Linked DNA regions of Rhizobium sp. SSA_523. The protein of the gene in region 1 interacts with the protein of each later gene in a pairwise test. Links are inferred from orthologs where the notes say so. Each region holds a gene or a part of one and is shown on either strand. Other genes may lie near its edges.

What was found.
Region 2: the proteins of leuS (region 1) and ligA interact in binary tests that used the Escherichia coli proteins (3 or more experiments, as listed by UniProt). The link is inferred for Rhizobium sp. SSA_523 from one-to-one orthologs.

Annotation. Positions count from the first base shown.
Region 1 is NZ_CP129382.1:2,808,329-2,824,997, forward strand. Bases 8,045-11,228 are described here. They hold leuS (leucine--tRNA ligase), read left to right. Parts: upstream 8,045-8,394; coding sequence 8,395-11,028; downstream 11,029-11,228. Other genes in these bases: QTJ18_RS21650 (YggS family pyridoxal phosphate-dependent enzyme), read right to left, coding at 8,045-8,224; QTJ18_RS21660 (LPS assembly lipoprotein LptE), read left to right, coding at 11,018-11,228. Outside these bases: QTJ18_RS21625 (hypothetical protein), read left to right, coding at 151-513; QTJ18_RS21630 (ABC-F family ATP-binding cassette domain-containing protein), read left to right, coding at 788-2,410; acs (acetate--CoA ligase), read right to left, coding at 2,515-4,476; QTJ18_RS21640 (DUF1013 domain-containing protein), read left to right, coding at 4,699-5,400; QTJ18_RS21645 (propionyl-CoA synthetase), read right to left, coding at 5,525-7,465; more of QTJ18_RS21650, read right to left, coding at 7,565-8,044; more of QTJ18_RS21660, read left to right, coding at 11,229-11,545; holA (DNA polymerase III subunit delta), read left to right, coding at 11,545-12,588; QTJ18_RS21670 (ParB/RepB/Spo0J family partition protein), read right to left, coding at 12,766-13,647; QTJ18_RS21675 (ParA family protein), read right to left, coding at 13,666-14,457; 16S rRNA (guanine(527)-N(7))-methyltransferase RsmG, read right to left, coding at 14,477-15,094; tRNA uridine-5-carboxymethylaminomethyl(34) synthesis enzyme MnmG, read right to left, coding at 15,094-16,669.
Region 2 is NZ_CP129382.1:1,424,392-1,435,725, reverse strand. Bases 8,376-11,334 are described here. They hold ligA (NAD-dependent DNA ligase LigA), read left to right. Parts: upstream 8,376-8,754; coding sequence 8,755-10,914; downstream 10,915-11,334. Other genes in these bases: QTJ18_RS15300 (GNAT family N-acetyltransferase), read right to left, coding at 11,122-11,334; recN (DNA repair protein RecN), read left to right, coding at 8,376-8,610. In the rest of the region: QTJ18_RS15340 (D-alanine--D-alanine ligase), read left to right, coding at 1-388; QTJ18_RS15335 (cell division protein FtsQ/DivIB), read left to right, coding at 406-1,320; cell division protein FtsA, read left to right, coding at 1,317-2,648; cell division protein FtsZ, read left to right, coding at 2,735-4,621; lpxC (UDP-3-O-acyl-N-acetylglucosamine deacetylase), read left to right, coding at 4,894-5,847; QTJ18_RS15315 (outer membrane protein assembly factor BamD), read left to right, coding at 6,084-6,926; more of recN, read left to right, coding at 6,937-8,375. UniProt on the Escherichia coli protein: DNA ligase that catalyzes the formation of phosphodiester linkages between 5'-phosphoryl and 3'-hydroxyl groups in double-stranded DNA using NAD as a coenzyme and as the energy source for the reaction.

The DNA.
Region 1 (16,669 bases):
CTGAGCTTTCCCGGCCAGGACGCTCGCAAAGGCTCAACAGACGGCCAGCGGAGCGGAGATCTGTCGCATCCGCATTGCCTCCCGCAGCATAAGCGCTACAATCATTCGGGTGTCCATCGAATGCTTTGGGAGGAGCAGTATATGAGACGAATGTGGCCGGACGAATTTGCCTTTCTGCTGGAGGATGCGGAAGAGGTCGAGCTCAACATCCCGCCGGCGGTGCATGAGGATGGCTCGCGCGGCAAGCCTGTCACCCGCAAGGCCTTGAAAGCCCGCATCAGCCAGCAGGACTTCGAGAAACTCTGGCCGCTGGCCGAAGCGCGTTATCGTCTGGGCGGCCGATTTTCCGGCCGGGCCATCACGCTGATCACCAATCATCCGCATTACCGCGACTGGCACCCGTCCGATGGCGGCTCTGTCGAGAGCACGTCCGATAGCGGCCATCGCTACACGACACGCTATGTGATCGTCCATTTCCTCCTGGATGATGTGCGCGAATCCGCCGAGGCCTGAGCGAAAGCGTGCCGCGATCGGTCCGCTTCGCCGCGGCTGTTTCGACCCCTGTTCCGGCGCATGGCCGCTAAGGCCGCACCGTCGTAGGTTTTTAGTGGCGCCAGGCGCCCTGATGCAGGCGGGACCCTGCACTGTGATGATCCGCCGGCGAGCGGCGGGGTAGCTTGACGCACTTGAGCTCGCCCGCGGTCCTGCGCCGTGTGGCGCCGGGAGAGACAAGAGCGCCTTGTCGTGCCATAAGGGCGCAAAACTCGCTCCCGGTACACAAGACGTCATGATCCGCATCGAAGCCATTTCCAAACAGAACAGCCACCGTCTTCTCTTCGTTGAAGCCTCGGCAAGCCTCAACAAGGGCGAAAAGATCGGCCTCGTCGGTCCGAACGGCGCCGGCAAGACCACACTCTTTCGCATGATCACCGGCGCCGAGCTGCCGGATGAAGGCCAGATTGCCGTCGAAAAAGGCGTGACGATCGGCTATTTCGATCAGGATGTCGGAGAAATGTCCGGCCAGAGCGCCGTAGCCGCCGTGATGGATGGCGCGGGTCCCGTCAGCACCGTCGCTGCAGAGCTGCGCGAGCTGGAAGCAGCCATGTCCGATCCCGACCGGATGGCCGACATGGACGAGATCATCGAACGCTATGGCGAAGTGCAGGCCCGATACGAGGAACTGGACGGCTATGGCCTTGAGGGCAGGGCGCGGGAGGTTCTGGCAGGCCTGTCCTTCAGCCAGGCAATGATGGAGGGTGATGTCGGCGCCCTTTCGGGGGGCTGGAAAATGCGCGTGGCGCTCGCCCGCATCCTGCTGATGCGACCCGATGTCATGCTCCTCGACGAACCGAGCAACCATCTCGACCTGGAGAGCCTGATCTGGCTGGAAAACTTCCTCAAGACCTATGACGGCGCGCTTCTGATGACCTCGCATGATCGCGAGTTCATGAACCGCATCGTCAACAAGATCATCGAGATCGATTCGGGCTCCCTTACCAGCTATTCCGGCGATTACGGCTTCTATGAGCGGCAGCGCGAGCAGAGCGAGAAGCAGCAGCAGGCGCAGTTCGAACGGCAGCAGGCCATGCTGGCCAAGGAGATCAAGTTCATCGAACGGTTCAAGGCGCGGGCCTCCCATGCGGCGCAGGTGCAGAGCCGGGTGAAGAAACTGGACAAGATCGACCGCGTCGAGCCGCCCCGCCGGCGGCAGACCGTGGCATTCGATTTTCTGCCGGCACCCCGCTCCGGCGAAGATGTGGCAAGCCTCAAGAAGGTGTCGAAGCGATACGGCGACAAGACCATCTATGACGATTTCGACTTCATGATCCGCCGCCGTGAGCGCTGGTGCATCATGGGCGTCAATGGCGCCGGCAAGTCGACCCTGCTCAAGCTGATTGCCGGAAGCGCCAGCCCTGACCAGGGCAGCGTGTCGCTGGGCGCCAGCGTCAAGCTCGGCTATTTCGCCCAGCACGCCATGGAGATGCTGGAGGGCGAAAGCACCGTGCTGCAATGGCTCGAGGAGCGTTTTCCCAAAGCCGGACAGGCGCCGCTGCGCGCGCTGTGCGGGTGTTTCGGCTTTTCCGGCGATGATGTGGAAAAGAAATGCCGCGTGCTCTCGGGAGGCGAGAAGGCGCGGCTTGTCATGGCTGCCATGCTGTTTGACCCGCCGAACTTCCTCGTTCTCGACGAACCCACCAACCATCTGGATCTCGACACGAAGGAAATGCTGATCAAGGCCCTCTCGACCTTCGAGGGCACCATGCTGTTTGTCAGCCATGACCGGCACTTCCTCGCCGCCTTGTCCAATCGCGTGCTGGAACTGACCGCGGACGGAATCCAGCAATATGGCGGCGGCTATACCGAATATGTGGAACGCACCGGCTATGAGGCGCCGGGCCTGCAGGCATGACGGAAGCCTGGAATTTCAGCTGCTCTGCCCGCTCCCGGACACGGCGCTGGAGCGAAACAGGGACGGCAAGGGAGGCGGATGTCTGGCATCCGCCTCGCTGACGATCAGGCGGCAGCCGGCGCCTTGTTCTGCCGGTTTGCAATCAGATCATCGACAACCGCCGGATCGGCGAGCGTCGAGGTATCCCCCAGGGAGCCGAAATCGTCTTCCGCGATCTTGCGCAGGATGCGGCGCATGATCTTGCCCGATCGGGTCTTCGGCAGGCCGGGCGCGAACTGAATCTTATCCGGCGAAGCAATCGGTCCGATTTCCTGTCGCACATGCTTGACCAGTTCCTGGCGAAGCGCGTCCGTCCCTTCATTGCCTTCCATCAGCGTCACATAGCAGTATATGCCCTGGCCCTTGACGCTGTGCGGATAGCCGACGACAGCCGCCTCCGAAACGAGGCTATGGGAGACGAGCGCGGATTCCACCTCCGCCGTGCCCAGGCGATGGCCGGACACGTTCAGGACGTCGTCGACGCGGCCGGTGATCCAGTAATAGCCGTCCTCATCGCGGCGGCAGCCGTCGCCGGTGAAATACTTGCCCTTATAGGTGGAGAAGTAGGTCTGGATGAAGCGCTCGTGATCGCCATAGACACTGCGCATCTGGCCCGGCCAGCTATCGGTGATGCACAGATTGCCGTCCGCCGGACCGTCCAGCACATTGCCCTCATTATCGACCAGCTGCGGCTTGATGCCGAAGAAGGGCAGGGTGGCCGAGCCGGGCTTGAGGTCGATGGCGCCCGGCAGCGGCGTGATCATGTGACCGCCCGTTTCCGTCTGCCACCAGGTATCGACGACGGCGCAGCGCTTGTCGCCCACCACGTTGTAATACCATTCCCAGGCTTCGGGATTGATCGGCTCGCCCACCGTGCCGAGAAGGCGCAGGCTGGATCGCGAAGACCGCGTCACATATTCGTCGCCCGCCCCCATCAGCGAGCGGATGGCCGTCGGCGCCGTGTAGAAAATGTTGACCTTGTGCTTGTCGACGATTTCCCAGAAGCGACCCTGATCGGGGAAGTTGGGGACGCCTTCGAACATCAGCGAGGTCGCGCAATTGGCGAGCGGTCCATAGACGATGTAGGAATGGCCCGTCACCCAGCCGACATCGGCCGTGCACCAGTAGATATCGCCGTCATGATAATCGAAAACATATTCATGCGTCATGGCGGCATAGACCAGATAGCCGCCGGTGGTGTGCAGAACGCCCTTTGGCTTGCCGGTGGAGCCGGACGTATAGAGGATGAACAGCGGATCTTCCGCCTTCATCTTCACCGGTTCGCAATGACCCTTCACGCTGGCGATTTCCTGGTGATACCAGTGATCGCGGCCGGGCGCCCAGTTGATCTTGCCGCCGGTGCGGCGAACCACCAGAACATTGTTCACGGTGACATATTGGCGGGCGGCGATGTGGATCGCCTTGTCGGTGTTTTCCTTGAGCGGCACCGGCTTGCCGCCGCGCACGCCCTCGTCGCAAGTGATGACGAAGGTCGATTCACAATCCACGATCCGGCCGGCAAGGGCTTCCGGCGAAAAGCCGCCGAAGACCACCGAATGGACCGCGCCGATCCGCGCACAGGCGAGCATGGCATAGGCCGCCTCCGGGATCATCGGCATATAGATGGTAACCCGGTCGCCCTTCTTGACCCCGTGCTTCTTCAGCACATTCGCCAGCCGGCAGACCTGATCATAAAGCTGGTTATAGGTGATCTTCTTGTCGATATAGGGGTTGTCGCCCTCCCAGATCAGGGCGGTGCGCTCGCCATGCGTCTTCAGATGGCGGTCGATGCAATTGTAGGAAACATTGGTCAGACCGTCCTCGAACCACTTGATCGACACCTTCCCCTTGAAGGACGTGTTCTTGACCTTGGTGTAAGGCTTGAACCAGTCGATCCGCTTGCCGTGCTTGCCCCAGAACTTGTCCGGATCTTCGACGCTTTCCTCATACCATTTCAGGTATTTTTCGCGATCGATCAGGGCATGCGCCTTCACGTGCTTCTGAACTGGATACACCTTTTCTGACATCATACGCCTCCTCATTCCTCCACACCCTGCCTGCGCAGACACAGGCGCTCTTCAACTGACCTTGTATCAACTGGAGCCGTGACGGCAATTAGACAAAGGGTCATGACGCTTGAACAATTGCAATTTTCCGTAATTCCGTTTATAGAGCCCCCGAATTCCCGGAAATTGTGGTAAAACCCCACGGCCCGCGACCCCGGCGCGGACGATAGAAGGATTATATCCATGGCTCAACAACTGCTCATGCCGAAGGCGACGGCGGTCTGGCTCGTCGATAACACGGCCCTGTCCTTCGATCAGATCGCCCAGTTCTGCAAGCTGCACCCTCTGGAGGTGAAGGCAATTGCTGATGGCGAAGCCGCCCAGGGCATCAAGGGCCTTGACCCGATCGCAACGGGCCAGTTGTCACGCGATGAGATCGGTCGCGGCGAGCGGGACGTCAATTACAAGCTCAAGCTTTCCGACCCCAAGGTGCGGGTGCCGGAATCCAAGCGTCGCGGCCCGCGCTATACGCCGGTTTCCAAGCGGCAGGATCGTCCGAATGCCATTCTCTGGCTGGTGCGCAATCACCCCGAGCTGAAGGATACGCAGATCTCGCGGCTGGTCGGCACGACGAAATCCACCATCGAGCAGATCCGCGACCGCACCCATTGGAACGCCGCCAATCTGACGCCGATGGATCCTGTCACCCTCGGCCTCTGCAGCCAGATCGATCTTGACCTCGAAGTCGAACGCGCTTCCAAGAACCGTCCGCTGCCGACGGCCGCGGAGCTCGGGGCGACACTGCAATCGGCCGCCGAAACGGAAAATCTCGGCTATCGCTATGAGCGCGAGGAAGAGAAGGAGATCGACGCGAATGCCGTATTCGCCAAGCTCACCTCTCTGAAGTCGACGCGTCGCGACGACGAGGAAGACGACGCCTACTGAGCCATACGGCATCGCCCTCGAAAGCCGGCCCAGCGCCGGCTTTTTTGTGCGACGTGTTCGCAAACAGCGGCGTGACGTCGATCCTGGCACAAGCCCATGATCGACAGGTCGCGTTCCCGCCGCCCTACCGGATGCCCACATCCTGGGCGGTCCGGTTGCAATCATAGCCATGCCGCGTCAGGATTTCGCCGATTTCGTCCAGAATGACCGGATCGTCGATGGTCGCCGGCATTTTCCACGGCAGCCCATCCGCCATTTTCTGCATAGTGCCCCGCAGAATCTTGCCCGAACGGGTCTTCGGCAGACGCTCGACGATCATCACCGTCCTGAAGGCCGCCACCGGCCCGATCTCGCTGCGCACCAGGTCGACGACCTCGCGGGAAATCAGCGCCGGATCGCGCGAGACGCGGTTCTTCAAGACCAGGAAGCCGCAGGGGATCTGCCCCTTCAGCACGTCCGCGACGCCGATAACGGCGCATTCCGCGACATCGGGATGCATGGCGCAGACCTCTTCCATGGCACCGGTGGACAGGCGATGGCCGGCGCAATTGATGATATCGTCGGTCCGCGCCATCACATAGACATAGCCGTCCTCGTCCAGCATGCCCGCGTCGGCGGTTTTGTAGGCGCCTTGAAATTCCTCGAGGCAGGTCTCGCGAAAGCGCTGGTCCGCATTCCAGAAACTGACCAGACAGCCGGGGGGCAAGGGCAGGGTGATGACGATGTTGCCGAGCGTTCCGGCAGGGACCGGGTGGCCCGCATCATCCACGACAGACAGTGCATAACCCGGCATCGGCACCGCCGGGGAGCCATGCTTGACCGGAAGGAGTCCCAGCCCGAGCGGATTGGCGGCGACCGGCCAGCCCGTCTCCGTCTGCCACCAGTGATCCACAACCGGAACCGACAGCATGCGTTCCGCCCATTTCAGCGTTTCCGGATCAGCCCTTTCGCCGGCGAGGAAGAGGGCACGCAGCTTGGTAAGGTCGTGCCGCTTGACGAGATCCCCGTCGGGATCATCGCGGCGGATGGCGCGAAAGGCTGTGGGTGCGGTAAACAGGACCCGCACATCGTAATCCGCCACGATCCGCCAGAAGGCACCCGCATCCGGCGTGCCGACCGGCTTGCCTTCGTAGACCACTGTCGGATTTCCCGAAAGAAGCGGCGCATAGACGATGTAGGAATGGCCCACCACCCAGCCGATATCCGAGGCAGCCCAGAAGGCTTCGCCGGGCTTTACCCCATAAATGTGCCGCATGCTCCAGAGCAGGGCGACCATATGGCCGCCATTGTCGCGCACCACGCCCTTGGGCTGGCCTGTCGTGCCGGAGGTATAGAGAACATATAAGGGATCGGTCGCCGCCACCGGCTCGCAGGGCACCACCGTTCCATGCGCCCTTTCGGCCTCCACCGCCTGGGCGAAATCGCGGTCGCCATGTTCGTATCGCAGCACTGCGTGCAACTGGTCGCGCTGCAGGATCAGGCAGGATTGCGGTTTTACCCTGGCCATGTCGACCGCCTGATCCAGCAGCGGCTTATAAGGGACGACACGGCCGGGCTCCAGGCCGCAACTGGCGCTGATCACCACCTTGGCCTGCGAATCATCCAGCCGGGTGGCCAGTTCATGGGCGGCAAACCCGCCGAACACGACGGAATGAATGGCGCCCAGCCGGGCACAGGCAAGCATGGAGAAGATCGCCTCCGGCACCATCGGCATGTAGATGATCACCCGATCACCCTTTTCCACGCCCATGCCCTTCAGTACGGCCGCAATGGCCTGAACCTCCGCCAGCATTTCGGCATAGGTGAAGGTCTTTTGCTCGCCGGTCATGGCGCTGTCGAAAATCAGCGCGCGGTCCTCTCCCCGCCCGGCATTCACATGGCGGTCCACGCAATTGTAACAGGTATTGGTGGTGCCACCGACAAACCAGCGGCCATAGGTGCCGGCTTCCGGATCGAAGATCCTTTCCGGCGGCGTGAACCAGTGGATGCCTTTTGCCGCCTCGGCCCAGAACCCTTCCGGATCCTGACGCCAACCTGCATAGACGGATTCATATCGGCTTTCCATGACGTCCTCCCCATCGAACTCCGCCCTAGTCTAGGGACAGGATGCTTTCCGGTGAAGCCCGACGAAAGAGGAAGGGGCCGCGTCTCCTCTTGTGCTTTGTCAACGCGCGCCGAAAATCGCCGATCCGACCCGTACACTCGTTGCGCCGAAGGCGATGGCCGTTTCGTAATCGCCCGACATGCCCATCGACAGTTTTGCCAGGCCGCATTCCTCCGCCAGCTTGGCGAGCAGCGCGAAATAGGGACCGGGATTCTGTTCGGCAGGCGGAATGCACATCAGGCCCTCCACCGGAAGGTCGAGCTCCGAACGGCAGAAGCGGACGAAATCGACGGTTGCCTTCGGCTCGATCCCGGCCTTTTGCGGCTCCATGCCAATATTGACCTGGACATAGAGCCTGGGCGAACGCCCTTGCTGTTTCATTTCCGCCGCCACGGCCCGGGCAATCTTCTCCCGGTCGATCGTCTCGATGACATCGAAGAGCGCGACTGCGTTGGCAGCCTTGTTCGACTGCAGCGGACCGATCAGGTGAAGTTCGATCCCGTCTGTCTCGGCTTTCAAGCCGGGCCATTTGGCCTCGCTTTCCTGCACGCGATTTTCGCCAAACACGCGCTGGCCGCAGGCGATCACGGGACGGATGGCATCCGCATCGAAGGTCTTCGAGACGGCCACCAGCATTGCGCTGCCATTGTCACGGCCGGCATTATGCTCGGCCTCGGCCATTTTCCGTCGGACTTCGGCAAGGCGTTCCTCAACAGTCATCGCGGTTCTCCCTGGTTGCACAAGGGCGATTAGCGCCAGAGCGGTCGTTAGGGAAGGGCCAACCGTCGCGAATGCGCCGGAAATGGACGGGAAGCGGCTGGAAAACTTGACGCTTCCGAACATTCGTGGTGAAGGTCACCGATCTTATTCAGACCCGGAAATGCACCGAAATGGCGACCGAACGTTACAATCCGCGCGATGCCGAACCCCGCTGGCAGACCACCTGGGCCGAAGCCAAGACCTTCGAGACCCGGAATGACGACCCGCGCGAAAAATATTACGTGCTGGAGATGTTCCCCTATCCCTCCGGCCGCATCCATATGGGCCATGTGCGCAATTACGCCATGGGCGACGTGGTGGCGCGCTACAAGCGGGCGCGCGGCTTGAACGTGCTTCACCCGATGGGCTGGGACGCCTTCGGCATGCCCGCTGAAAATGCGGCCATGCAGAACAAGGTGCATCCGAAGGAATGGACCTACCAGAATATCGCAACCATGCGCGCGCAGTTGAAGTCCATGGGCCTGTCGCTGGACTGGTCGCGCGAATTCGCCACCTGCGACGTCGAATATTACCATCGGCAGCAATATCTTTTCCTCGACATGATGGAAAAGGGCCTGGTCTATCGCAAACAATCCAAGGTCAACTGGGATCCAGTAGATCAGACCGTTCTGGCCAATGAGCAGGTGATCGAGGGTCGCGGCTGGCGTTCCGGCGCGCTCGTCGAGCAGCGGGAACTGACGCAGTGGTTCTTCAAGATCACGGATTTCGCGCAGGATCTGCTGGACGCGCTCGACACGCTGGATCAGTGGCCGGAAAAGGTCCGGCTGATGCAGAAGAACTGGATCGGCCGCTCCGAGGGTCTGACCATCCGCTGGGAAATGTCGGAAGCCACTCGATCGGCCGCCGATTGCAGCGAGATCGAGGTCTACACAACGCGACCCGATACTTTGTTTGGCGCCTCCTTCCTGGCCATTTCCGCCGATCACCCGGTGGCGAAGGCGCTTGCCGAGCAGCGGCCGGATATCAACGACTTCTGCGAGGAATGCCGTCGCCACGGCACGTCTCTCGCGGCACTGGAAACGGCCGAGAAGAAGGGCATCGATACCGGGCTGACGGTCAGGCATCCGCTGGACCCGGCCTGGGAACTGCCGGTCTATATCGCCAATTTTGTCCTGATGGATTACGGCACGGGCGCCATTTTCGGCTGCCCTTCCGGCGATCAGCGGGATCTGGACTTTGCGCGGAAATACGATCTTCCCGTCGTTCCCGTCGTCATGCCGGCCGATGGCGATGCCGAGCACTTCCACATCGGCAATGAGGCCTATGACGGCGACGGCGTGATGATCAATTCGCGCTTCCTGAACGGCATGACGACCGAAGCCGCCTTCCAGACAGTGGCGGACCGACTGACGGCGCAGCAGCTCGGCAATGCAGCGCAGGCCGCCCGCAAAGTGAATTTCCGGCTGCGCGACTGGGGAATTTCCCGTCAGCGCTATTGGGGCTGCCCCATTCCCGTCATCCACTGCGAGGATTGTGGCGTGGTACCGGTGCCCAAGCAGGATCTGCCGGTAAAACTGCCGGACGATGTGAGCTTCGATATTCCGGGAAATCCGCTGGATCGTCATCCAACTTGGACGAAGGTGTCCTGCCCGTGCTGCGGCAAGGCAGCGCGTCGCGAAACCGATACGATGGATACATTCGTCGATTCAAGCTGGTACTTCGCGCGTTTCACCGCGCCTTGGGAAGACAAGCCGACGAATCCGCAAGCGGCCGATCACTGGCTGCCGGTGGATCAGTATATCGGCGGCATCGAACATGCCATTCTGCATCTGCTCTATTCCCGCTTCTTCACCCGCGCCATGCGGGAGACGGGTCATGTCAGCCTGAAGGAGCCCTTCAAGGGCCTCTTCACGCAGGGCATGGTGGTGCATGAGACCTATCGTCTCGGCGAGGGTCAGAACGGCCAGTGGGTCGCCCCTGTCGATATCCGCATCGAGGATGACGGCGGCACCCGCAAGGCCTTTCTCCTGTCGTCGGGCGAAGAAGTGGCCATCGGCTCGATCGAGAAGATGTCCAAATCGAAGAAGAACGTCGTGGATCCGGACGATATCATCGCTTCCTATGGCGCCGATACCGCACGCTTCTTCGTTCTGTCGGACTCGCCTCCCGATCGCGACGTCATCTGGTCCGAGGCGGGCGTGGAAGGCGCACACCGATTCGTTCAGCGCGTCTGGCGTCTGATTGCCGAAGCGGCGCCCGTTCTGCGCACTGCTGAGGCAAAGCCGGCTAAGGATGGTCCGGCAATGGCGATCTCGCAAGCCGCCCACAAGACCCTGCAGGCGGTCCAGGCTGATTACGACAAGCTGGCCTTCAACAAGGCCGTCGCCCGCATTTACGAACTGGTGAACAGTCTCGCCGGACCGCTTGGCAAGGTGGCGGGTGGCCAGGAGGACGAGGCCTATGTCTGCGCCATGCGGGACGCCACGCGCATTCTCGTTCAGCTGATTGCGCCCATGACGCCGCATCTGGCGGAAGAATGCTGGATGACACTCGGCTTCGACGGCTATGTGGCTGAAGCCGCATGGCCGCAATTCGATCCCGAATTGGTGGCCGATAATCAGGTCCTGATGCCTGTCCAGGTCAACGGCAAGAAGCGAGCGGAATTGACAATTGCCCGCGATGCGGACCAAGATACCGTTCAGAAGGCAGCTCTGCAGCTTGACGCCGTTCAGACAGCCCTGGGCGGTAGTCAGCCCAAGAAGATCATCGTCGTCCCACAGAGGATCATCAACATTGTCGTCTGAGCTTCTGCCTGCCCTGCGGCGCGCCGGCCGTACCATCCTTGTCCTGTCCACCCTCGCACTGCTGGCCGGGTGCCAGGTGCGCCCGCTTTATTCGTCAGCCGGCACCGTGCCGGGCAAGCTTGCGGCGGTGAAGATTTCCGCTGCTGACGACCGTGTGGAGCAGAATGTTCGCAACCGTCTCGTCTTCCTCCTCAATGGTGGAAGCGGCGAGCCGGCCCAGGCGGATTATCAGCTTCAGATGAATGTCAGCGCCGTCCGCGCCAATATTCTGGACGACGAGATCTCGACCGCGCTGACGCCCGGCCGGGTGACGGTGACCGTCACCTACGCGCTGATTGCCACGCGGGACTCGAAGGTGCTGAAATCCGCCACGCGCTCAGTGACATCGCTGGTCGATATCGGTTACCAGGAATTCTCCAAACTGCGGGCCTATCGCGATGCAGAGGACCGGGCAAGCCGCGAATTGGCGGAAGTCATCCGTGCCGATCTTGCGGCCATTCTCGGCCGACAGGACTGATGGCAGAAATCAAAGCCTATGAATTCGACCGCTTTTTGCCGAAGGCGGTCGATCTCTACCGGATCTTCCTGATTTATGGGCCAGATCGCGGTCTGGTCTCGGAGCGGGCGAGTGCGCTGGCTTCGAAAGCGGGCGTCAAAGCCGACGATCCCTTTTCCTTCACGAAGCTTGAATTCAGCGATCTCCAGGGCGATCCCGGTCGCCTGGTGGACGAAGTGAATTCGCTCGGTCTCTTCGGCGGGGCGAAACTCATCTGGGTCAAGGGAAGCGGTGCCGACAAGGCTCTCACAGACGGATTGCAGACCCTCCTGTCGCTCGGCCCGCCGGACAACCTGCTCCTGATCGAGGCCGGAGATCTCAAAAAGACCAGCGCGCTGCGCAAGCTCTGCGAGGCCGGCAAGTTTTCCGTGGCGGTGCCCTGCTATGCCGATGATGCCAAGGCTCTCAACCAGCTGATCGATGAGGAACTCGCGACGGAGAAGTTGCGGATCGCACCGGATGCGCGGGAACGTCTGCTCAGCGTGCTGGGCGGCGATCGTGTCGCCTCGCGCAACGAAATTCGCAAGCTCGTCCTCTACTGCCGCGGCAGCGACATGATCAGCGAGGAGCAGGTGACAGAGATCATTGGCGATGCCAGCGCCATTTCCACCGACAATGCCGTTGATTGCATCCTGAAAGGCGATGTTGCGGGGCTCCATCACGCGCTGCAGAAGATCACCGCATCAAAGACGCCGATCTTTCTCGTTCTGCAGGCTTGCCTTAAGCAGTTTCAGCTGCTGGACGGCATGCGTAACGAAATGAACGAGAAGCGGACATCTGCCGCGCAGATCATGCAGACCACCGGACGGCATATTCACTTCAAACGCAAGCCGCTCTTTGAAAAGGCCCTGCGCAACTGGAGCGAGGCTGCGCTTGCCCGGGAAGCCAATCGGTTGCAAAACGCCATTCTGCAATCGCGCCAGCGCTCGGTCTTGGAAGACACGATCGCCGCCCAGACATTGCTGGCGACGGCCTTGCAATCGGCACGCGCCCAAAACCGCTGACCCGTCAAAACACCGGAATCCCCGGGTAAGCTAAAGCTTGAGCATCCGGGAGCGATTGCGTGACGGCTATGCGCCAGCCGCTCGGCGGACGCACGGCGACGGTATCATCTCGTAGACCGTGCGGCGCAGCACGGGCCAGGGTGAAACAAACGGATGCAAATGTTGGGACGGAACCCGCTAGCGGCGTTCGAGGAGACGGCAGATTTCCTCGAGCTGCTCCAGAGTGCGGTAGCTGATCCTGATCTGCCCGCCTGTTCCCTTGTGATTGATCTTGATATCGAGCCCTAGCGAATCGGACAGGCTGCGTTCCAAAGCCAGCGTATCGGAATCCTTTTCCTTTGCGCGGCCCGCCTGCAATGGCTCCGACTGGGCCTTGATGTCGTTCTGCGCCAGACGTTCCGCGTCGCGGACCGACATGCCTTTGGCCACGATCGTGCGGGCGAGACTGGCAGGATCGGAGGTGGATACGAGAGCACGTGCATGGCCGGCCGACAAATCCCCGGACGCCAGCATGTCACGCACTGGATCCGGCAGCTTCAGGAGCCGCAGGCTATTGGCGACGTGACTGCGGCTTTTGCCGATGATCTCGCCGAGGTCGTTTTGCGTATAGCCGTGATCTGCAATCAGCTGCTCATAGCCGAGAGCCTCTTCAAGCGGATTGAGATCCGATCGCTGGACATTCTCGACAATGGCGATTTCAAGAGCCGTGCGATCATCGACATCGCGGACGATGACGGGGATCTCGACCAGACCCGCCAGCTGCGCCGCGCGCCAGCGGCGCTCGCCGGCAATGATTTCAAAGGCCTGGCCGCGCGGGCGCACCACGACCGGCTGCACGATGCCATGCTGACGGATCGAGCTGGACAGATCCTGAAGCTCAGCCTCATCGAACATGCGTCTGGGATTGCGGGGATTGCGGCTGATATGCTCGATCGGCACAAGGCGATCGGCGCTCACGGGTTTCGGAGCAGCCTCTGAAAGCGGAAGAGTTTGATCGATCTCGCCGATCAATGCAGCAAGACCGCGGCCGAGGCGCCGCTTTGACGGTTCATCATTCATGCCATTACCTTCCGACGTTTAGGCGGCCTTGCGCCGACGTTCCCGCTGGATCACCTCCGAAGCCAGCTGGAGATAGGCCTGGCTACCGGCGCATTTGAGATCGTAAAGAATAGCCGGCTTACCATAAGAGGGAGCCTCTGACACGCGGACATTGCGCGGAATCAAGGTATGGTAAACTTTGTCGCCAAGATAGGTGCGGACATCGCTGACCACCTGCTGCGCGAGATTGTTGCGCGCATCGAACATGGTCAGCACGACGCCCTGAATATCCAGACCCGGATTGACGGTCTGGCGCACCTGATTCACGGTATCAAGAAGCTGGCTCAAACCTTCAAGCGCAAAGAATTCACATTGCAGGGGCACGAGCACAGAATGAGCCGCTGCCATGGCATTGATCGTCAGCAGGTTGAAAGAGGGCGGGCAGTCCAGAAGGATGTAGCTATAACGGTCTGAGTTCGGACCGGTGAGGGCACGCTTCAAACGAAATGCGCGATCGGAATCACGGCCGATTTCGGTCTCCAGCGCCAGAAGGTCCATGGTGGAGGGGACGATAGAAAGGTTCGGGACTGCCGTTGGGATGGCCGCTTCCGGCAGCGAGGCTCTGCCTGTCATGACGTCATAAGACGATAATTTACGGTCGCGGCGCTCAATCCCCAAGCCGGTGCTGGCATTACCCTGCGGATCGAGATCGACGATCAAGACGTTTTCGCCGATCGCCGCCAGCGCAGTCGCGAGATTGATTGCGGTTGTGGTCTTACCGACTCCGCCCTTTTGATTGGCGATAGTGATGATGCGATTCAGCTGGGACATCGGACACCTAAAACGGAGATCAATCCTTGCGCCGTAAATCGGAGATTTCTAAAATCACGGAATCATCTTCGATCGCGCTTCGATGTTGTATCAAATCGAACGACCAGCTGCTATCGGCTTTCTTGATCTCTGCGGCATAATCCCGGCCTTTGTGCAAATAGGCCCGCACCTCTGGATGATCTGTCATCCAAGGGGCGCAATAGTTCAGCAGCGACGAAAGATCCGCAAGTGCCCGAGCGGAAATGCAATCGCAGTGGGTAATTTGCGCAGAGGCTTCTTCTATCCTGACGGCATGGACCGTGCCGCGGGCGCCGGTCTCCAGCAGGGCGGTCCTCAGAAAAGAGGCCTTTTTCTGATTGCTCTCCACCAGATGAACCCAGCCATCATTCAACTCCGTGAGCAAGATGGCTGTGATGATGCCCGGAAAGCCGCCCCCGGAGCCGAGATCGATCCAGGTCTGAGGCCTCGGTGAGAGCTGGAAGATCTGAGCACTATCGGCGATATGGCGCTGCCACAGATCACCCTTGGTGGATGGAGCGACAAGGTTGATGGCTTTCGCCCAGCGCCGGAACAGGGCTTCGAACGCCGTCAGCCTCTGCTCCGTTTCACGTGAAACACTTATTCCGTTCAATTTCATCAAGAGACTCGGGATGCAGGCATGATGGGGTGCTTCTTGACCAGAGACAAGAGCAAAGCGAGGGCCGCTGGCGTCATGCCATCGACTTTGGCAGCCTGAGCAATATTTTTCGGCCGCACCCGGTCCAGCTTCATTTTCAACTCATTCGATAGGCCGGATATCCTTGAAAAATCGAAGTCAGTTGGGATCTGCCGCTCTTCATCCCTGCGAACGGCCTGAAGATCAGTCTGCTGCCGCTCAAGATAGACGGCGTAGCCCGCTTCGATTTCCAGCGCCTCAGATACCTTTGGCGGGAGAGCGGAAAGCTCCGGCCAGATTTCGGCCAGTCTTGCGATGGTGATGTCGGTGTGTGCCAAGAGCTCATAGCCCGAGCGACGCTGCCCATCGGCATTCAAGTGGAGCGCATGGGTTCGGCCCTGCTGCGGCGTCAGGTTGACCTCATGAAGTGTCTTGCGGCCCCGCTGCATCGCCTCATCATAAGCGCGGAACCGATCGGCGCGGGAGGAGCCGACAAGGCCGAGCTGGATACCGATGGGAGTGAGCCGGCTATCCGCATTGTCGGCGCGCAGAGACAGACGATATTCGGCCCGTGACGTGAACATCCGGTATGGCTCGCTGACGCCGCGCGAAGTTAGATCGTCGATCATCACCCCGATGTAGGAATCTGTGCGGCTGAAGCTGTGGCTCGGCAGATCCTGCGCACGCCGGGCGGCATTGAGGCCTGCAACAAGACCCTGCGCTGCCGCTTCCTCGTATCCTGTCGTTCCGTTGATCTGGCCCGCGAGAAAGAGGCCAGGCATCTTGCGAAGCTGGAGATCTTGCGTGAGCTCTCTCGGATCAACATGATCATATTCGATCGCATAGCCGGGCTGAATAATGTCAACACTTTCCAGTCCTGGAATGGTCCGAATGAATGCCTCTTGCACATCAGCGGGGAGGGAGGTCGATATGCCATTCGGATAGACGGTGGAATCATCGAGACCCTCTGGCTCCAGAAAGATCTGATGGCCGTCGCGCTCTCCGAACCGGGTGATCTTGTCCTCGATAGACGGGCAGTAGCGTGGCCCGACCCCGCTGATCTGCCCGGAATACATGGCCGACTTGCCAATATTATCGGATATGATCCGATGCGTCGCCTCGGTGGTTCGGGTGACGCCGCAGGCGATCTGCGGCGTCGTGATGCTGTCGGTCATGAAGGAGAAGGGTACGGGATCCTCGTCCGCTTCCTGGCGGCCAACTTGATCCCAATTTATGGTACGGCCATCGAGGCGCGCCGGCGTCCCGGTCTTCAGCCGGCCCAGGGCCAGACCGAGGGACAGAAGCGTGTGCGACAACCCCGTAGAGGGTGCTTCGCCTACGCGGCCGGCCGGCGTGGTGCTTGTGCCGATATGGATGACACCTCTCAGAAAGGTACCCGTTGTCAAGACGACGGATTTGGTCGACAGACGCTGCCCATCAGCCAGGATGACGGCGCAGATTTCTCCATCCGCGTGTTCCAGATCGAAGGCATCCCCCTCGATGACGATGAGATTCTCCTGCGATGCGATCTCGTTTTGCATCGCCTTGCGGTAAAGC
Region 2 (11,334 bases), 1.4 Mb from region 1 along the record:
CGAGCTCACCTGTGGCGTCATGGACGGGGAGGCGCTCGGCGTCACCGAAATCGTGCCGCTTTCGGCAAGCTTTTACGATTATGATGCAAAATATGCCGCCGGCGGCTCCAGGCATGTGATCCCGGCGGAAATTTCACCGAATATTTACCAAAAGATTCAAAGACTGGCCGTCAAGGCGCACCAAGCGATGGGGTGTCGCGGCGTCAGTCGGTCCGACTTCCGCTTCGATGAGTCCCAAGCCGGGGAAGGCGAACTGATCTGGCTGGAAATCAACACCCAGCCGGGCATGACGCCGACATCGCTGGTGCCTGAAATGGCTGCTCATGCAGGTCGTTCTTTTGGTGAACTCGTCCGCTGGATGGTGGAGGATGCTTCGTGTTCTCGCTAATTGGTCAAAGAAGCAGCCTGCATCGCGGGCATAAAGAAAATGCCGGCCGTGGCTTCGGCGGCGCGCCGGAGGATCGTGTCGTTCTTCCGCGGCCCCTGCGGCGCACTGCACGGTTCCTGGTCAGTCTGGCGACCGGCCGCGTTCATATTCCGGCCCATACCGGCACGGTCGGCGTCTTCGCGCTCTTCGCGATTGTCGGCTTCGGCGGCATGTCGATTGGCGGGCATACCGAGGAAGTGGCCCAGGCAACGACTTCGGCGGCCGGTTTCGCCATCGAGAAAGTGCGCGTCTCCGGCAATGCGCAGACTTCGGAAATCGAGATCCTGCAGCTCCTCGGTCTCGACGGGACCTCGTCGCTCGTCTCCCTGGATGTCGAGGCGGCGCGTCTCAAGCTGATCGAGCTGCCATGGGTCGAAAGCGCCGAGGTGCGCAAGGTCTATCCGGATACGATCGATGTGGCGCTGCGCGAGCGGCAGGCCTTCGCCATCTGGCAGCATGGCTCGGAACTGTCGCTGATCGAACGCGACGGCCAGGTGATCGCGCCTCTGCGGGACAATAAATTCGCCTCATTGCCGTTGTTCGTGGGCCGCGATGCGGAAAAGAATGCAACTGAATTTCTCGACGAAATGGCGAACTGGCCGGATATCCGCAACCGCGTGCAGGCCTTCGTCCGCGTGGCAAGCCGCCGCTGGGATCTCCATCTCGGCAATGGCGTCGTGATCATGCTGCCGGAAGACAATCTCGACCAGGCGCTGAAGCTCCTGACCGAGTTCGAAGCAAAGGAAGGCGTGCTGGAGCGTGATATTGCCTCCATCGATCTGCGCCTGCCCGATCGTACCGCCGTCAGGCTGACGCCGGATGCGGCCGAACGTCGGGCGCAGGCCGTGGCCGCGCGCGAAAAAGCACTCAAGAAGGCGGGGAGCCAGACATGACTCTGTTCGGTTCTTCCGGCTTCGGCCTGCCGCGGCTGAAACCGCTTCCGTCGAAGCGCGCCCATGTCGTCTCCGTGCTCGATATCGGCTCCAGCAAGATCGTCTGCATGATCGGCCGGCTGACGCCGCGCAAGGAAAGCCAGATCCTGCCCAACCGCACGCATAATGTCGAAATCATCGGCATCGGCCATCAGCGTTCGCGCGGCGTCAAGTCGGGCGTCGTGGCCGATCTCGATGCGGTCGAAAGCGTCGTGCGGCTGGCGGTGGATGCGGCGGAGCGCATGGCAGGGCTGACCATCGACAGCCTGATCGTCAACGTGTCCGCCGGTCGGCTGACCAGCGATGTCTATACCGCGACCATCGATCTGGGCGGACAGGAAGTCATGGCGTCCGACCTGCGCAAGGTGCTGTCCGCCGGCGCCCAGCAATCGCTGCGGCAGGATCGCGCGGTGCTGCATTCCCTGCCCACCGGCTACACGCTGGACGGCGAGCGCGGCATTCGCGATCCTTTGTCCATGTATGGCGACATGCTCGGCGTCGACATGCATGTCGTGACCGCGGAGCATGCGGCGCTGAAGAATATCGAGCTTTGCGTCAACCGCGCGCATCTTTCGGTCGAAGGCATGGTGGCGACGCCCTATGCGAGCGGCCTGGCTGCGCTCGTGGATGACGAGGTGGAGCTGGGCTGCGCCGCCATCGACATGGGCGGCGGGACGACAACCATTTCGGTCTTTGCCGAGGGTAAGCTGGTGCATACCGATGCGATCGGCATCGGCGGCCACCATGTGACGACGGATCTGGCGCGCGGGCTTTCGACCCGTATCGAGGATGCCGAACGCATGAAGGTCGTGCATGGCTCCGCCATTGCCACGGCCGCCGACGAGCGGGACCTGATTTCGGTTCCTCCCATCGGTGAAGACGACCGCGATCTTCCAACCCAGGTGCCGCGTGCGCTCGTAACGCGCATTGTCCGCGCCCGGCTGGAGGAAACACTGGAACTGATCCGTGACCGGATTCAGGCCTCGGGCTTCAGCCCGATCGTCGGCAAGCGCGTCGTCCTGACAGGCGGCGCCAGCCAGTTGACCGGCCTGCCGGAAACGGCGCGCCGCATCCTTGCCCGCAATGTCCGGATCGGCCGTCCCATGGGCGTTTCCGGCCTGCCCACAGCGGCCAAGGGACCCGCATTTTCCACCGCGGTCGGTCTGATGATCTACCCGCAGGTGGCCGACATGGAAACGCATGCCGGGCAGGGAGGGCTGATGGCCTCGCTCGGCAGCGGTAACGGCCGCATTGCCCGGATGGGTCAATGGCTGAAGGAAAGTTTCTGACACTTTAGCTTCGGGCAAGGGTGTCGGCTTAGGTTTAAGAATTGGCTTGCTTGGCGAGGCGGCCTGGAAAAGAAGGAACGGTTACCATGACCATCAACTTGCGAAAGCCAGACATTACCGAGTTGAAGCCTCGGATCACTGTCTTCGGCGTCGGCGGCGGCGGCGGGAACGCTGTCAACAACATGATCACCGCTGGCCTGGAAGGCGTCGATTTCGTCGTTGCCAATACCGATGCCCAGGCCCTGACGATGACCAAGGCAGAGCGCATCATTCAGATGGGCGTGCAGGTCACCGAGGGTCTCGGCGCCGGATCGCAGCCGGAAGTCGGCCGCGCGGCCGCCGAGGAGTGCCTCGATGAGATCATGGACCACCTGTCCAGCACCCATATGTGCTTCGTCACCGCCGGCATGGGCGGCGGCACCGGCACTGGCGCAGCACCTGTCGTGGCACAGGCCGCACGCAGCAAGGGCATCCTGACCGTCGGCGTGGTGACCAAGCCGTTCCACTTCGAAGGCGGCCGTCGCATGCGGCTTGCCGAACAGGGCATCCAGGAACTGCAGAAGTCGGTCGATACGCTGATCGTCATTCCGAACCAGAACCTGTTCCGCATTGCCAACGACAAGACGACCTTCGCCGATGCTTTCGCAATGGCCGACCAGGTCCTGTATTCCGGTGTTGCCTGCATCACCGATCTGATGGTCAAGGAAGGTCTGATCAACCTCGATTTCGCCGACGTGCGTTCGGTCATGCGCGAAATGGGCCGCGCCATGATGGGCACCGGCGAGGCGTCCGGCCAGGGCCGCGCCATGCAGGCGGCAGAGGCGGCTATCGCCAATCCGCTGCTTGACGAGACCTCGATGAAGGGCGCCCAGGGCCTGCTGATCTCCATCACCGGCGGTCGCGACCTCACCCTGTTCGAAGTGGATGAAGCGGCAACGCGTATTCGCGAAGAAGTCGATCCGGATGCCAACATCATCCTCGGCGCCACCTTCGACGAAGCGCTCGAAGGCGTCATCCGCGTCTCCGTCGTCGCCACCGGCATCGATCGCGCGCTTGCCGAAAACGATCTTCGGGCCGCTGAGATGCGCGCGGCGCAGAAGCCGATTATCCGTCCTTCCGCGGCCGTTGCTTCGGCTCCGGCCGCAGTTCAGCCTGCGATGATGCAGGCATCCAGGCCGGTCCAGGCCGATCCCGTCGCCGATACGATCCGTCAGGCGGAAGCCGCGATGGAACGCGAACTTTCCATTCCGGCACCGCAGGCCGCACCCGTTGCCGAGCCTGTCCAGCAGGCCGCACCGGCACCGCAGCCGGCCATGAGCCGTCCGGCTCCGGTCGAAGAGCAGTTCCGTCCGCAGAGCCGGCTGTTCCAGCCTTCCGCACCGGCCGTCCCGGCAGAACAGGCCATGCCGCGTCCGGTCATGACACCGGCGCCGCAGCCGATCCAGGCAAACTATGCCCAGCCAGCCGCACAGGCTTATGCGCCTCAGCCGGCGGCAAATTTCGCGCCCCAGGCACCGCAGCCAACGCCGATGGCGGCACCGGCTCCGATGGCGGCTCAGGTCATGCCCCGCGTCGCACCGGCGCCGGTCGAGCCTGCCGCACCGGTCATCCGCCATCAGGCGGAGCAGGTCCGCATGCCGCGCGTGGAAGATTTCCCGCCGGTGGTGAAGGCCGAAATGGAGAGCCGTGCACAGCCGGTCCAGACAGCGCACGAAGAGCGGGGCCCAATGGGCCTGCTGAAGCGAATCACCAATTCGCTCGGTCGCCGCGAGGACGAAGAATCGGTGGCATCCGACATGACGGCCGCACCGGCCGCCGCGTCGCAGCAGCGCCGCATGCTCTCGCCGGAAGCCAGCCTGTATGCGCCGCGGCGCGGCAATCTGGACGATCACGGTCGCCAAGTGCCGTCCGCCAGCCATCATGAGGACGACCAGCTGGAAATCCCGGCCTTCCTGCGTCGCCAGTCGACGTGACGGAACAGCCGATTCTTACACATCGGTAACATTGAAGACCCGGGTTCCAGGCCCGGGTTTTCGTTTATAATCATGGGGCTGCGGAGAAGTGTTAGAGTGATGACAATCGTCATCATCGTAACAATCGGAAAGAAACAGTGATTTGGTTTGGGACGGTCTCCGCCGTATGTACTCAAGGTAAGGAAAGCGGCTTTCATACCATCGCGGTTATCGGTCGCAGCAAAAATATCGGATCGGCCGTTGGGCCGGACGGCGAGACAAAGGCAAAAAGAATGACTGTCGGACTTCTGGGCTTCCAAACCACGATCGCAACACCGGTATCCCTGTCGGGGATCGGCGTGCATTCGGGCAGTCCGGTATCGATCACCTTCCAGCCCGCCGAAGCCGGTACCGGCATTGTCTTCAGCCGCTCCTTTGCCGATGGCTCGGTGGCCGAGTATCGCGCCGTCTCGTCCAATGTCGGCAATACCGATCTCTGCACCGTGCTCGGCACCTCGCTGTCGCGGTCGGTGGCCACCATCGAACATGTCATGGCGGCGCTCTACGCGCTTGGGCTCGACAATGTCGTGGTCGAGGTCGATGGTGCCGAAATGCCGATCATGGACGGCTCGTCCTTTCCTTTCATCGAGGCCATCGAACAGGCGGGCATCGTCAATCTGGGCGAGAAGCGCCGCTATATCCGTGTGCTGAAGCCGGTACGGATCGATTCGGGTTCGTCCTGGGCAGAGTTCCGGCCCTATGACGGCACGCGGTTCGAGGTGGAGATCGATTTCGATTCGCCGCTGATCGGGCGTCAGTCCTGGAAGGGCGATCTCACCGCGCAGGTCTTCCGCGATGAGCTGTCGCGGGCGCGTACCTTCGGCTTCATGCGCGATGTCGAACGGCTTTGGGCTGCCGGTTATGCGCTGGGTTCCTCGCTCGAAAACTCCGTCGTCATTTCCGATGACGATACGGTGGTGAATGTCGAGGGCCTGCGTTTCGTCGATGAATTCGTCCGTCACAAGACGCTGGATGCCGTCGGCGATCTGGCGATTGCCGGGGCGCAGTTCATTGGCTGCTACCGCTCCTATCGCGGCGGCCACAAGATGAATTCCCAGGCGCTGAAGGCGCTTCTGTCCGATCGCACCGCCTATGAGATCGTCGAGGCACCGGTGCGCAGCCAGCGCGTTCGGGCCCGCGAGTTCGTTCCGGTGAACGCGCCGGAACTGACTGCCTGGTTCGGTTGAAGCTTTACTCTCCAGTCCAACTCGGCCGTCTCCCTGAGGCGGCCTTTTCTTTTTGCGGATCAAGGCTGTCCCGCCATAAATTTGCGTCAAACCGCCATCATTGCGTTGCCGTGCCGCTTCCTTTATGGCTACAACGCCAATCCTGGCGGACGATCTAATGACGCGTGACGAGCGGGTACGTCGAACGGGAACTGTCGAACGGGAACTGTCGAATGACTGAGACGAAGTCTGTTGCAATGCGGAAAGCGGCGCGTATCGCGGTCGCATCCTTGCTTTTGGCCGGCACCGGCATGCTGGTTTCCGCCTGCCAGTCGGACCCGGACATCGACATCACCAAGCTCGGCCTGAATGCCGACCCGCCGGAGCAGCTCTACAATCAGGGCCTGGCCAACATGAAGGCCGGCAACATGGCCGAGGCCAGCCGGAAATTCGATGCGATCGACAAGCAGAACCCGTTCACCGAATGGGGCCGCAAGGCGCTTGTGATGAGCACCTATTCGAAATATCGCCTTGGCCGCAATGACGAGGCTGTGGCCACCGGCAATCGCTATCTGAAGCAATATCCGACATCCGATGACAGCGCCTATGTGCAGTATCTCGTCGGTCTTGCCTATTCCAAGCAGATTGCCGATGTGACGCAGGACCAGAAGGCGTCCCGCAACACGATCGACGCCATGCAGAAGGTCATCGATAACTATCCTAAGTCGGAATATGTCGAGGATGCGCAGGCCAAGATCCGTTTTGCCCGCGACCAGCTTGCCGGCAAGGAAATGCAGATCGGCCGCTATTATCTTGAGCGTAAGGAATATCTGGCCGGGATCTCGCGCTTCCGCACCGTGGTCGAGCAATATGGCACGACCAACCAGGTCGAAGAGGCGCTGGCACGCCTGACGGAAGCCTATTATGCCATGGGTGTGGTGGAAGAGGCGCAGACCGCCGCGGCCGTGCTGGGCCACAACTATCCAGACAGCCAGTGGTATGCCGATTCCTACAAACTCTTGAAGGGCGGCGGTCTCGAGCCGCGTGAGAACCGCGGATCGTGGATCTCGCGTGCCGGGGCCAAGCTGCTCGGCGCCTGATAGGAAGATCATGCTCATCCAGTTGTCGATCCGCGATATCGTTCTGATCGAGCGGCTGGACCTCTCCTTCGAAAGCGGGCTGTCGGTACTGACAGGCGAGACGGGGGCGGGCAAATCCATCCTGCTCGACAGTCTCTCGCTTGCACTGGGCGGGCGCGGCGATGGCGGGCTTGTCCGCCACGGGCTGGACAAAGGGCAGGTTACGGCCGTTTTCGATGTTCCAGCTTCCCATCCGGCGCGAGTGCTGCTGCGCGAGAACGGGCTGGATGATGACGGTGATCTGATCTTCCGACGCGTGCAATCCGCGGATGGCCGCACCAAAGCGTCGATCAATGATCAGCCGGTCAGCGTGCAGATGATGCGGCAGATCGGCCAGATGCTGGTGGAGATCCACGGCCAGCATGACGACCGTGCGCTGGTCGATATCAATGCCCACCGAACGCTTCTCGATGCCTTTACCGGGCTCACGGAAGAGGTCCAGCAGGTCGCAGCTCTCTTCCGCACCTGGCGGGATGCCGAGCGCGCCTTGAAGACCCACCGCGCCAAGGTGGAGGCTGCCGCCCGCGAGGCCGATTATCTGCGCGCTTCGGTGGAGGAGCTGGAAGGCTTGAGCCCGCGCGACGGCGAGGAAGACGAGCTGGCCGAAGATCGCGCCCGCATGCAGAAATCCGAGCGCATTGCCGGGGATATTGCCGAAGCCTGCGATTTCCTGAACGGCAATGCTTCGCCTGTGCCTCTGATCGCTTCGCTGGTGCGCCGGCTGGAGCGCAAGAGCCAGGAGGCGCCCGGTCTTCTCGAAGACACGGTGCAGCTGCTGGATGCCGCGCTCGACAATCTTTCCAATGCGCAGATGGAAGCCGAAGCGGCGCTGCGCCGGACGGAATTCGATCCGCGGGAGCTGGAGCGGGTCGAGGAGCGTCTGTTTGCGCTTCGCGCCGCCTCCCGCAAATATGCCGTGGCGGTTGCCGAGCTTCCCGCGCTGGCGGAAAAGATGGTGGCCGATCTTGCAGAGCTGGATGCGGGCGAGGAGCGGCTCGGGCAGCTGCAGCGCACCGCCGAAAATGCCAAGACAGCCTATGACGAGGCCGCGCGCGCCCTGTCGCAGAAGCGCCAGAACGGTGCGTCTGCTCTTGGTGATGCGGTCATGGCCGAATTGCCGGCGCTGAAGCTGGAGCGCGCCCGCTTCATGGTCAATGTGACGGCAGATCCCGAAACGGCAGCGGCCGAGGGAATCGATACCGTCGAATTCCACGTGCAGACCAATCCCGGCACCCGTCCGGGGCCGATCATGAAGGTGGCCTCCGGCGGCGAGCTGTCGCGTTTCCTCCTGGCGCTGAAAGTGGCGCTGGCCGATCGCGGCTCGGCGCCGACTCTTGTTTTCGACGAGATCGATACCGGCGTGGGCGGCGCGGTGGCGGATGCCATCGGCCAGCGGCTGAAACGCCTGTCGCGGACGGTGCAGGTGCTCTCGGTGACCCATGCGCCGCAGGTTGCTGCCCGTGCCGCGACGCATTTGCTGATCTCCAAGGGACCCGCCAGCGACGGATCCGACAAGATCGCGACCCGCGTCGCCACCATGTCCGCAGCGCATCGCGCCGAGGAGATCGCCCGCATGCTGTCCGGCGCATCCGTGACCGACGAAGCCCGCGCCGCGGCCGCCAGCCTGCTCTCTGGCCGAGATTGAGGCTTCGTGCGAGCGGGCATGCACCGGGGCGTTTCTTCCCTGTGTTCGGCTGATCTATTCGACCGCCTTTTCTCCAAATGTCCATTTTGCGGCGGATCGGTTTCGTTTACAGACGCATATCAGTCTGCGGATGGAGTATGACATATGGCCGATGATCGCAAAGCGGTGGACGCGCTGACCGAAAGCGAGGCACGGGACGAGCTCGCCTTTCTCGCGGCGGAGATCGCCCGCCATGACGTGCTCTACCATCAGGGCGACAAGCCGGAGATTTCGGACGCGGATTATGATGCGCTCAAGCGTCGCAATGATGAGATCGAGGCCCGCTTTCCAGCCCTCATCCGCGAAGACAGCCCTTCGCAGCGGGTCGGGGCAGCGCCGGCCGCCACTTTCTCGCCGGTCACCCATGCCCGTCCCATGCTGTCGCTGGACAATACCTTCTCCGATTCGGACGTGGCGGATTTCGTAAGCTCGGTCTATCGCTTCCTCGGCCGCCTGCCGGATAGCTCGATCGCGTTCACGGCCGAGCCGAAGATCGACGGTCTGTCGATGTCGATCCGGTACGAAAAGGGCAGGCTGGTCAGCGGGGCGACGCGCGGTGACGGCACCACCGGGGAAAATGTCACCGCCAATATTCTGACGATCGGGGAGATTCCGAACCGGCTTCCGGCCGGCGTGCCGGATGTGGTGGAGGTGCGCGGTGAGGTCTACATGGCCAAGAGCGACTTCCTGGCGCTCAACGCGCAAATGGAGGCCGAGGGCAAGCAGACCTATGTCAATCCGCGCAACACCGCGGCCGGCTCGCTGCGCCAGCTTGATCCCAAGGTCACGGCCAGCCGCAAGCTGCGCTTCTTCGCCTATGCCTGGGGCGAAATCTCCGACATGCCGGCCACGACGCAGATGGGCATGGTGGAAACCTTCGCGCGCTGGGGCTTCCCGGTCAATCCGTTGATGAAGCGGCTGTCTTCCACCGAAGAGATCCTCGCGCATTACCACGAGATCGGATTGCTGCGGCCGGATCTCGATTACGACATAGACGGCGTGGTCTACAAAGTGGACGAGCTTGCGCTGCAGGAGCGCCTGGGCTTTCGTTCCCGCTCACCGCGCTGGGCGACGGCGCACAAGTTTCCGGCCGAACAAGCCTTCACCACGGTCGAGCAGATCGATATCCAGGTGGGACGCACCGGCGCCCTGACGCCCGTCGCAAGGTTGACGCCGATTACCGTCGGCGGGGTGGTCGTCACCAATGCCACGCTTCATAACGAGGATTACATCAAGGGCATCGGCAATACGGGCGAGCGTATCCGGCCCGACGATCACGATATCCGGATCGGCGATACCGTGATCGTCCAGCGGGCCGGCGATGTCATTCCGCAGGTGCTGGATGTGGTGCTGGACAAGCGGCCGGCCGATGCCAAGCCCTATGCCTTTCCGAAGAAATGCCCGGTCTGCGGCAGTCACGCGGTGCGCGAACGCAATGAGAAGACCGGGAGGCTCGATTCGGTGACGCGCTGCACGGGCGGTTTCGTCTGTTCCGCGCAGGCCAAGGAACATCTGAAACATTTCGTCTCCCGCAACGCCTATGACATCGAAGGCCTCGGCGCCAAGCAGATCGACTTCTTCTTTGAGGCAGAGGACCCGGCGCTGCAGATCCGGACCGCCCCGGATATTTTCACGCTGAAGAAGCGCCAGGAGGCGTCGGCGCTTGCCAAGCTCGAAAACATCGAGGGCTTCGGCAAGGTCAGCGTCCGCAAGCTGTTCGAATCGATCGACAACCGGCGCAATATCGCGCTCAATCGCTTCATCTTTGCCCTCGGCATCCGGCATGTCGGCGAGACGACGGCAAAACTCCTGGCGCGCGCCTATGGCAGCTATGCGGTCTTCGAGACTGCGATGCAGCAGGCAGCCTCCTTCTCCGGCGATGCCTGGGAGGAGTTGAACGCCATTGAAGGTATCGGCGAGATCATGGCCCGCGCCATTGTCGAATTCTTCAAGGAGCCGCGCAATATCGAAGTAATCTCCCGGCTGCTGGAGGAGGTGACGCCGCAGGCGATGGAACAGGTCGTCGCCAGCGGCAGCCCGGTCGCCGGCAAGACCGTGGTCTTCACCGGGGCACTGGAGAAATTCACGCGCGACGAGGCAAAGGCGCGCGCCGAAAGCCTGGGCGCCAAGGTTTCCGGCTCGGTCTCGAAGAAGACCGATATCCTGGTGGCCGGCCCCGGCGCTGGTTCCAAGCTCGACAAGGCGCGCGAACTGGGCATCACCACTCTCGACGAGGATGAGTGGCTGGCCCTGATCGGCGGGTAGTAGGCAATAGGCAGTAGGCAATCGGCAGTAGGCAATCGGCAGTAGGCAGTGGGGAGTAGGCAGTCGGCAGTAGGCAGTCGGCAGTCGGCAGTCGGCAGTAGATCTCCTTCGCTCATCCGAGCCTGGAGGCCTGCAGGCCAGAGGGATTTTTTGCTGCGCTGCCGGCTTCCCCGCGTGCCGGGAGCGGAGCGACGACAGGCGGCGCATTCACGCCTTCAGCCGCGCCATCGTATAGGCATCGATGAACTCACCGTCCCGGAAGGCGAAGTGGCGAAGCGTGCCTTCCACCTCGAAGCCGAATTTCCGGTAGAGTGCGATGGCTGCAGGATTGTCGACATAGACGGTCATTTCCAGGCGCTTCAGATTGTACCAGCGGTCCGCTATTGCCACGATTTCCCCCAGCAAGGCCGAGCCGATGCC